One region of the Ensifer sp. ZNC0028 genome, then DNA from elsewhere that is predicted to be linked to it. Evidence: predicted binding sites of a transcription regulator. Region 1 holds the regulator's gene; the other holds the start of a gene.
What was found. The regulator PhoB, encoded in region 1, activates phosphate uptake and scavenging genes when phosphate is short. The targets are predictions, from matches to a motif close to TGTCATNNANCTGTCAT.
Positions count from the first base shown of each region.

Region 2: L981_RS27250 (UDP-2,3-diacylglucosamine diphosphatase) is a predicted target of PhoB. The motif match lies at 2,731-2,747, and genes of this name have one in related genera.

Region 1 covers NZ_JTLA01000105.1:6,544-11,666, reverse strand. The annotation lists gene L981_RS24365 (aspartate aminotransferase family protein) at 1-605, opposite strand, end outside; gene L981_RS24360 (GcrA family cell cycle regulator) at 1,028-1,549, shown strand; gene phoB (phosphate regulon transcriptional regulator PhoB) at 1,617-2,300, opposite strand; gene phoU (phosphate signaling complex protein PhoU) at 2,503-3,216, opposite strand; gene pstB (phosphate ABC transporter ATP-binding protein PstB) at 3,267-4,082, opposite strand; gene pstA (phosphate ABC transporter permease PstA) at 4,096-5,123, opposite strand, start outside.
Region 2 covers NZ_JTLA01000125.1:11,274-16,396, forward strand. The annotation lists gene dgcA (N-acetyl-D-Glu racemase DgcA) at 1-571, shown strand, start outside; gene L981_RS27245 (MFS transporter) at 523-1,743, opposite strand; gene L981_RS27250 (UDP-2,3-diacylglucosamine diphosphatase) at 1,841-2,680, opposite strand; gene L981_RS27255 (NADP-dependent malic enzyme) at 2,852-5,123, shown strand, end outside.

The DNA of each region.
Region 1 (5,123 bases):
AGTTCCTGCATGAACTCCTTGGTCGCCGGGCGGATACCGCCCTCGCCCTGGATCGGCTCGATCAGGATCGCTGCGGTTTCCTCGGTGATCGCATTCTTGACGGCAGCGATGTCGCCGAACGGGACCTGGTAGAAGCCCGGCGCTTTCGGACCGAAACCTTCGATGTATTTCTGCTGACCGCCGGCGGCGATCGTCGCGATCGTGCGGCCGTGGAAAGCCCCCTCGAAGGTGATGACGTGGAATTTCTCCGGGTGACCCTTGGAGAAGTGGTAACGCCGTGCCGTCTTGATGGCGCATTCCAGCGCCTCTGCGCCGGAATTGGTGAAGAACACCTTGTCGGCAAAGGTGACTGCGGTCAGCCGGCGACCGAGGCTTTCCTGGCCCGCAATCTCATAGAGGTTGGACAGGTGCCAAACCTTGTCGGCCTGCGCCTTCAGCGCTTCGACGAGGTGGGGATGCGCGTGGCCAAGCGAATTCACGGCAACACCGGCGCCGAAATCGAGATAACGCGTCCCGTCTTCAGCGATCAGCCAGGCGCCCTCTCCTCGCTCGAAACGCAACGGCGCGCGCATGTAGGTATCGTAAAGCGGCGTTGTTGCAGTCATGCGAGGCTCTCCTTCACTCCAGATCGACATCGATCCCGCGCCTCACGCGGGCCGATAAAAATCAAAAATGCCGCCTTTCGGCGGCGCAGGCACTATTCCCATTTCGCGCTGCAATGTCAACAAAACCAAGCCTTGCAGCGCAACATGAAGGGTCGATTCCTGGCAGCAGAAAAATCGTCCGGGAGGGCTTGCCAAAATTGCAACGCCGGCCGAGCAAGTTGGGGAAAACTACGAAATCGATTCGGCCTGATTCCCGGGACTCTTGCCACAGAGTCCAGCGGTCAGTACGTTAACATTCAATTACTAGACGCATGCGGCGGACCTAGTCACCAAAAGAGTTATCGCGTTTGCAACCCCGGGGTTCAGCCGGGGTGCGGTGAGGGATTCTGCCATCCCCAACGCTGAGAACGGAGAGTGCAGAAATGAACTGGACTGACGAGCGGGTGGAGAAACTGAAGAAGCTTTGGTCCGAGGGCCTGAGCGCGAGCCAGATCGCGGCACAGCTCGGCGGCGTCAGCCGTAACGCTGTCATCGGCAAGGTTCACCGCCTGAGCCTGCCAGGTCGCGCCAAGGCCGGCGGTAGCACCACGACGGCGGCCCGTCCGAAGCGCCCGACCTCGGCACCGCGTGCGCCGAACTACGCTTCGCGCGTTTCGGCCCGCCCGGTTGCACGCACGGCCGGCGCTGTCGTTCTCAAGGAAGAAATCGAAGTCGATCTCGTTGCCGAGCAGGATTTCAGCACCCGGACCGACGTTGTCGTGCCGATGTCGCGCCGCCTCGAGCTGACCCAGCTCACCGAGCGCACCTGCAAGTGGCCGATCGGCGACCCGCTGAAGGAAGAGTTTCACTTCTGCGGCAACGATTCCCCGGAATCGTCGCCTTACTGCACCTTCCATGCGCGGCTGGCCTACCAGCCGTCGGGCGAGCGCCGCAGGGCCCGCTAAGAAGCCGGACAGCATCAATAAAAAAGGGGCCGATCGGCCCCTTTTTTGTTGGAGATTTCCGGATCTGTCAGCTTTCGAGCGAATAGCCAGCGCCGCGAACGGTGCGGATGACGTCGGGCATGTTCGAGAAATTCAGAGCCTTGCGCAGGCGACCGACATGCACGTCGACGGTGCGTTCGTCGACATAGATGTCATGGCCCCAGACGCCATCCAGAAGCTGCGAGCGCGAGAAGACGCGGCCCGGCGAGGACATCAAGAACTCCAGAAGACGAAACTCGGTCGGGCCGAGGCGCACTTCGCGGCTGCGGCGGTGAACGCGATGGGTCTCGCGGTCGAGTTCGATGTCGCCGCAGCGAAGCAGCGTCGACAGGACCTCGGGCTTTGCCCGGCGCAGCATCGCCTTGACGCGCGCCATCAGCTCCGGCGTGGAGAATGGCTTGACCACATAGTCGTCGGCGCCGGTCGCCAACCCCCGGACGCGCTCGCTTTCCTCGCCGCGCGCCGTCAGCATGATGATCGGCAGGCGCTCCGTCTCCGGGCGCTGGCGCAGCCGGCGGCAAAGCTCGATGCCGGAAACACCGGGCAGCATCCAGTCGAGGATGAGCAGGTCGGGCAGCCGCTCCTGAAGCCGGATCTCCGCCTCGTCGCCCCTCAGGATCGTGTCGACGTCGAAGCCCTCGGCTTCCAGATTGTAACGCAGCAGAACGCTCAGCGCCTCTTCGTCTTCGACTACGGCGATTTTTGGCAACATCAGGTAACGTCTCCTTACCGCGGGCGACCCTTGGGCTCATCGGCCCGGCCGGCGCTCAGACACTCTAAATCTGGAGCACGTCCGCCAATTTCAAAGGCGGGGCGAAAACCGCGTGCTTCAGATACAGGAATTCGGGGCCGCGACCGAAGCCGCGACCGGATCAGATTTCAAAGGGCATGCATGCTTACGGCGCGCTCGGCGCTCAGTCGTTGACCGAGCCCAGCGTCGACGTGGTGTCATCCTTCGGGCGCTCGCCTTCCGGCTGGGCACCCGTCGCCATGTAATAGATCGTCTCGGCGATGTTGGTCGCGTGGTCGCCGATGCGCTCGATGTTCTTGGCGCAGAACAGAAGATGCGTGCAGGGCGTGATGTTGCGCGGATCTTCCATCATGTAGGTCAGCAGTTCGCGGAACAGCGAGGTGTAGATCGCATCGATCTCCTCGTCGCGCTCGCGGATGCTGTTGGCCTTCTCCGGCGAGCGCGAGGCGTACACGTCGAGCACTTCCTTGAGCTGGACGAGAGCCAGCTCTGCCAGGTGCTCCAGGCCGCGGGCGAGCTTGCGCGGAATGCCGGATCCGGCGACCGCGATCACGCGCTTGGCGGTGTTCTTGCCGAGATCGCCGACGCGCTCCAGATCGGAGGCGATGCGGATCGACCCCATGATCTCGCGCAGGTCGGCGGCGACCGGCTGGCGCTTGGCGATGGTGACGATCGCCTTCTCGCCGATCTGGCGCTCGGCGTCGTCGAGAACGGTGTCGTCCGAGATCACCTTCTGCGCGAGAGCGAGGTCGGAATTGACCAGCGCGCGAACGGATTCAGCGACCATCTGCTCGGCGAGACCGCCCATCTCCGAGATGCGGCGCGTCAGGTACTTCAGTTCTTCGTCATAGGCGGACATGATATGCATGGACATGATCGTCGATCCTTACGGGCGCTTTGCAGTTACTGTTGCAGCCTTATGCGGCCTCAGCCGAAGCGGCCCATGATGTAATCCTGGGTGCGCTGGTCATCCGGATTGGTGAACATCTTGTCGGTGTCGTTCTCCTCGACGAGATTGCCGAGGTGGAACATTGCGGTGCGCTGCGAAACGCGGGCGGCCTGCTGCATCGAATGGGTCACGATGACAATCGTGAAGTTCGTGCGCAGTTCGTGGATGAGTTCCTCGACCTTGGCGGTCGCAATCGGGTCGAGCGCCGAACAGGGCTCGTCCATCAGGATCACTTCCGGGCTGACGGCGACGGCACGGGCGATGCAGAGGCGCTGCTGCTGACCACCGGAAAGGCCAGTGCCCGGCTCCTGCAGACGATCCTTTACCTCGTTCCACAGACCGGCCTTCTGCAGGCTGGTCTCGACCACCTCGTCAAAGTCGGCCTTGGTGCGGGCAAGTCCGTGGATGCGCGGACCGTAGGCGACGTTGTCGTAGATCGACTTCGGGAACGGGTTCGGCTTCTGGAAGACCATGCCGACGCGGGCGCGCAGTTCGACGACGTCGATCGTCGGGTCGTAGATGTCGTCCTCGTCGAGCGTGATCTTGCCGGTGACGCGGCAGTTCTCGATCGTGTCGTTCATGCGGTTCAGCGTGCGCAGGAAGGTCGACTTGCCGCAACCCGAAGGACCGATCAGCGCCGTGACGGTGTTCTCGCGGATGTTGAGGTTGACGTCGAAAAGCGCGCGCTTCTCGCCGTAATAGACCGACACATCCTTGCCGATCATCTTGTAGGGCACGGTGTTCATTTTCTGATCCAGGGCCTTCTCGACTGCTGCTTCTGACATGATGTTCATAGTAATTACCTCACTACCAGCGGCGCTCAAAGCGACGTCGCAACAGAATGGCTCCAAGGTTCATGACGACCAGGAAGATGAGAAGAATGATGATTGCGCCAGAGGTGCGCTCGACGAAGGCGCGTTCCGCCTCGTTGGCCCACATGTAGATCTGCACCGGCAGCGCCGTCGACGGTTCCATCGGCGAACCGGGAAAATCGACGACGAAGGCAACCATGCCGATCAGGAGCAGCGGCGCGGTTTCGCCGAGCGCATGGGCAAGACCGATGATGGTGCCGGTCAGGATGCCGGGCATCGCCAGCGGCAGCACGTGGTGGAAGATGGTCTGCATCTTCGACGCGCCGAGCCCGAGGGCCGCCGAGCGGATCGACGGCGGGACGGCCTTCAATGCCGCACGGGTGGCGATGATGATCGTCGGAAGCGTCATCAGCGTCAGCACGAAGCCGCCGACGACGGCTGCCGAACGCGGCATGCCGGCGAAGTTGATGAAGACGGCAAGGCCCAAGAGACCGTAGACGATCGACGGAACGGCCGCCAGGTTGTTGATGTTGACCTCGATCAGGTCGGTCAGCCGGTTCTTCGGCGCAAACTCCTCAAGGTAGATCGAGGCGGCGACGCCGATCGGAAGCGACAGCACCAGCACGATCAGCATCATGTAGAGCGAGCCGAGGGCAGCGACGCCGACGCCTGCCGCTTCAGGGCGGCTGGAGGCACCGAAGGTGAAGATGCCGGTGTTGAAGCTCTTCTTCAGGATGCCGGCGCTTGCCAGTTCGTTCATCCAGGTGACCTGCTGGTCCTTGACCTTGCGCTTGCCCTCATCGACCGAGAGATCGATCTGGCCCTTGAAGGCGGAGTCGATGTTGGCTTCGGCCAGCAGCGTGACGGGAACCGTCTTGCCGATGATCGACGGGTCGGCGACGACCATGTCGCGCAGCAGCGTGCGGGAGCTGGCGGAAACCATGTCGGTCGCCTGCTTGACCTGCGGCCGCTTGGTGGCGTCGATGCCGAGCTGCTTGACGAGCGCATCGCGCACCAGCAGCG
Region 2 (5,123 bases), on a different contig from region 1:
GGCTAAGTACGCCCACCGCGCGCTCCTCAAGGTCAAGGTCGGAACGGCCGATGATGCCGCCCGGATCCGTGCGGTGCGCGCCGGTGCACCCGAAAGCCGCATCATCCTCGACGCCAACGAAGGCTGGACGCCCGAGACCCTCGCCTATCACTTCGCGCTCTGCGCCGAGGAACGGATCGACCTGATCGAGCAGCCGCTTCCGGCCGGACGAGACGAGGCGCTGGCAACGGTCGCCCGCCCCGTTCCAATCTGCGCCGATGAAAGCGTGCATTCGACCGAGGACCTCGCAGCCCTCGTCGGCCGCTACGATGCGGTCAACATCAAGCTCGACAAGACCGGAGGGCTGACCGAGGCGCTGCGCATGCGCGCGCAGGCAGATGCGCTCGGGCTCAAGGTCATGGTCGGTTGCATGGTCGGCAGTTCGCTGGCCATGGCTCCGGCCATCCTGGTGGCCCAGGGCGCGGATTTCGTCGATCTCGACGGACCGCTGCTGCTTGCCAAAGATCGTGAGCCTGGCCTGCGCTACGAGGCGTCGCTCGTCTTCCCGCCGGAGCCGCGCCTCTGGGGCTGAAGATACCAGGCGGTGACGGCAAAGCAGCAGCCGGCAAAGGCGACGACCGACATGGAATAGAAGCCGTTGACCCCGTACCAGTTGTAGAAATAGCCGGACAGGAACGTGAAGATCGCCGTGAAGATGCCGGTATAGAAGAAGTAGAGCCCCTGGGCCGACGCTTCCTGTGATTCCACCACCCGCTCGACCAACTTGTGCTGCATGCCGGTGTGCATGATCGCATAGGTGAAGGCGTGGAAGCACTGCAGGATGAAATAGCCGCTGAAGCCAAGATCCATCGGGAAGATGATCCAGCGCACCACGGCGAGAAAACAGCCGGACAGGATCATCACCCAGACACTGAAACGGCGGCTGATCGCCTTGGCGAAGACGAACATCGTCACCTCGGCCGCCACGCCCGCGCTCCAGAGCAGGCCGATCTCGGTACCGCTGTAGCCGATGTGCTGCCAGTAGATCGCCGAGAAGGCGAAGAGCATCGCGTGGCTGGCGTTGACCAGCGTCACGCCGATCAGGAGCAGTTGCAGGTCAAGTTGCCGGAGCGATTTCGGCGGTGGCTCGGTCAAGGCCGTGATCGGTGACGGCCGCCGCGGTTTGCCGACCCGTGGCGCGGCATAGGCCATGACGATCGTCAGGCCAAAGCCGATCGCCATCGCCGGAAGCACCATGTCGCTGCCGAAAATGCCGACCATCCAGCCGCCGAGCATCGTCGCACCGATGAAGGCGACCGAGCCCCAGAGCCGCATATGTGCGTAGTCGAAGCCCCAGCGCCGCACGCCTGACAGAGCGATCGCCTCGACGATCGGCACATAGGGCGAATAGACGGCCGACTGCAGCGTATAGATGACCAGCACCGGCCAGAACTCACGGAAGTAGAACAGCACCAGCGCCGTTGCGAGCGACAGAAAACCGGACCAGATCAGCACGATCGCCCGCTCGCCGAGCCGATCGGCGATGACGCCGGCGATGGGCGCGGTGATGACGCGCACGAACATCGGCAGCGCTAGGACGACGCCGATCTCGAAGTCGCTCATCGACAGCGTGCTCAGCCACATCGGGAAATACGGCATCGCGAAGCCGTTGACGATCAGCGGCGCACAGAAGAGCAAAGCAATGCGAAGCGCAAAATGGCGCGGCGGAGGGCCCACATAGGCGGGCGCTTGGGAGGGAATCATCGTCTGACCTGATGGCTGTGCCCACTCTCTAGCACGAGCCGGGCGCGCCTCGCCATAACCTAGTTTTCGCGACACGACTTTCGGCGCGGCGCGAAGATCAGGCCGCGCGCTGGGTCAGCAGTTGGGCAAGCAGCTTGTCCGCTTCGCCGGATGCTTCGCCTTCGCTGGCGCCGCCGCGCATCTGGTGCCAGGTGATCAGTTCCATCGTGCCGTCGTGGTGCTCGGCAATCGCCGTGCAGCTTTCCACCCAGTCGCCGGTGTTGATGTAGCGGATGTCGCCGATCTCCTCGATCACGGCATGGTGGATGTGACCACAGATCACGCCCTGCGCATCGTGGCGGCGCGCCTCTTCGGCGACCACCTTCTGGAACTCGCCGATGAAGTTGACGGCGTGCTTGACCTGGAGCTTCGCCCAGGACGAGAACGACCAGTAGGGCATGCCGAGACGCCTGCGGACCGCCGCAAGGCCGATATTGATGGCGATCGCCGTGTCGTAGGCCCAGTCACCGAGATAGGCGAGCACGCGGGCATTGCGCACGACGACATCGAATTCGTCGCCGTGCAGCACGAGGTACTTACGGCCGTCGGCCCCCTCGTGCATGTAGCGCTGCGCCACCTCGATACCGCCGAAATGCACGCCTGGAAAGTCGCGCAGGAACTCGTCGTGATTGCCGGGGATATAGACGATGCGGGTGCCCTTGCGCGCCTTGCGCAGGAGCTTCTGCACCACGTCGTTGCAATTCTGCGGCCAGTACCAGCTGCGCTTCAGCCGCCATCCGTCGACGATGTCGCCGACCAGAACGATCGTCTCCGCTTCATGATGCCGCAGGAAGTCGAGCAGATAGTCGGTCTTGGCCGCCTTGGAGCCGAGATGGACGTCCGAGATGAACAACGTCCTGAGCTTTCGTACGGAGTTGTCTTGCTGCGCCGCCATCATGCCAGCCTCGTCTCTGGTTACGCTTCGTGCCTTCGTGAAACCAGACTCGTGTTTCAAGAAGATGACATCAACATTGCGTTGCCGGTCTGCCGCCGAAATCAGCACTGCAAAACTGTACCTCGCTTCGAATTCATGCCAAAAGGCACGACCACGAATGAGGAATGTGAGAGCATGAATACGGGCGACAAGACGAAATCCCATACCGGTCCGGCCAGCGGCGACATCGACCAGCAGGCCCTTTTCTTCCACCGTTATCCCCGCCCGGGAAAGCTCGAAATCCAGCCCACCAAGCCGCTCGGCAACCAGCGCGACCTGGCGCTGGCCTATTCGCCTGGCGTTGCCGCCCCTTGCATCGCCATCCGCGACAACCCGGAACAGGCAGCCGATTTTACCGCCCGCGCCAACCTGGTTGCGGTCATTTCCAACGGCACGGCCGTGCTCGGCCTTGGCAATATCGGCCCGCTGGCATCGAAGCCGGTCATGGAAGGCAAGGCGGTTCTCTTCAAGAAATTCGCCGGCATCGACGTCTTCGACATCGAAATCGATGCGTCGAGCATCGAGCGCATGGTCGACGTGATTTCGGCGCTGGAGCCGACCTTCGGCGGCATCAACCTTGAAGACATCAAGGCACCGGAATGTTTCGAGGTCGAACGCCGCCTGCGCGAAAAGATGCAGATCCCGGTCTTCCACGACGACCAGCACGGAACGGCGATCATCGTCGCCGCTGCCATCCTCAACGGCCTCGAACTTGCCGGCAAAGACATCGCGACCGCCAAGATCGTCACCTCGGGCGCGGGTGCCGCCGCACTTGCCTGCCTCAACCTTCTCGTGACGCTCGGCGCCAAGCGCGAAAACATCTGGGTGCATGACCTCGAAGGCCTCGTCTACAAGGGTCGCGAGGTGCTGATGGACGAATGGAAGTCCGTCTACGAGCAGGACAGCAGCAACCGCGTGCTCGCCGACAGCATCGGCGGCGCCGACGTCTTCCTCGGCCTCTCGGCGGCCGGCGTCCTGAAGCCGGAACTTCTGGCACAGATGGCCAAAAAGCCGCTGATCATGGCGCTCGCCAACCCGACGCCGGAAATCATGCCGGAAGCCGCCCGCCAGGCCCGTCCGGACGCGATGATCTGCACCGGCCGCTCGGACTTCCCGAACCAGGTCAACAACGTCCTCTGCTTCCCGCATATCTTCCGCGGCGCGCTCGACTGCGGCGCAAGCACGATCAACGAAGAAATGAAGATGGCGGCCGTGCGCGCCATCGCCGGCCTTGCGCGCGAAGAGCCCTCCGACGTTGCCGCCCGCGCCTATTCCGGCGAGACTCCGGTCTTCGGCCCGGACTACCTGATCCCCTCGCCGTTCGACCAGCGCCTGATCCTGCGCATCGCGCCGGCGGTTGCCAAGGCCGCCGAGGAAAGCGGCGTCGCAACCCGTCCGATCCAGGACTATGACGCCTATCTCGACAAGCTGAACCGCTTCGTCTTCCGCTCGGGCTTCATTATGAAGCCAGTCTTTGCCGCCGCCAAGAACGCCCAGAAGAACCGCGTGATCTTTGCCGAAGGCGAAGACGAGCGCGTGCTGCGCGCCGCCCAGGTGCTGCTCGAAGAAGGCACCGCCCGCCCGATCCTGATCGGCCGCCCGCAGATCATCGAGACGCGCCTGCGCCGCTATGGCCTGCGCATCCGCCCGGATGTCGATTTCGAAGTGGTCAACCCCGAAGGCGACCCGCGTTACCGTGACTATGTCGAGGACTACTTCGCTCTCGTCGGCCGCCTCGGCGTCATCCCGGAAGCGGCCCGCACGATCGTGCGCACCAACACGACCGTTATCGGTGCGCTCGCCGTCAAGCGCGGCGAAGCGGATGCGCTGATCTGCGGCGTCGAAGGACGCTACAGCAAGCACCTGCGCGACGTCTCACAGATCATCGGCAAGCGCGACGGCGTGCTCGATTTCTCGGCGTTGAGCCTGCTGATCTCGCAGCGCGGCGCGACCTTCTTCACCGACACCTATGTGAGCTACTGCCCGAGCGCCGAAGAGATCGCCCAGACGACGGTCATGGCGGCACAGGAAATCCGCCGCTTCGGCATCACCCCGCGCGCAGCCCTTGTCTCGCATTCGAATTTCGGTTCGCGCGATTCGGAGAGCGCCACCAAGATGCGCACGGCGCTGCAGCTCGTGCGGGAACTTGCGCCCGACCTCGAGGTCGACGGCGAAATGCACGGCGATGCCGCGATCTCGGAAGCGCTGCGCCAGCGCGTCATGCCGGACAGCAGCCTTACGAGCGAAGCCAACCTCCTGGTCTTCCCCAATCTCGATGCCGCAAACATCACGCTCGGTGTCGTCAAGACCATGACCGACAGCCTGCATGTCGGCCCGATCCTGCTCGGCTCGGCGCTCCCAGCCCATATCCTGTCGCCGTCCGTCACCTCGCGCGGCGTCGTCAATA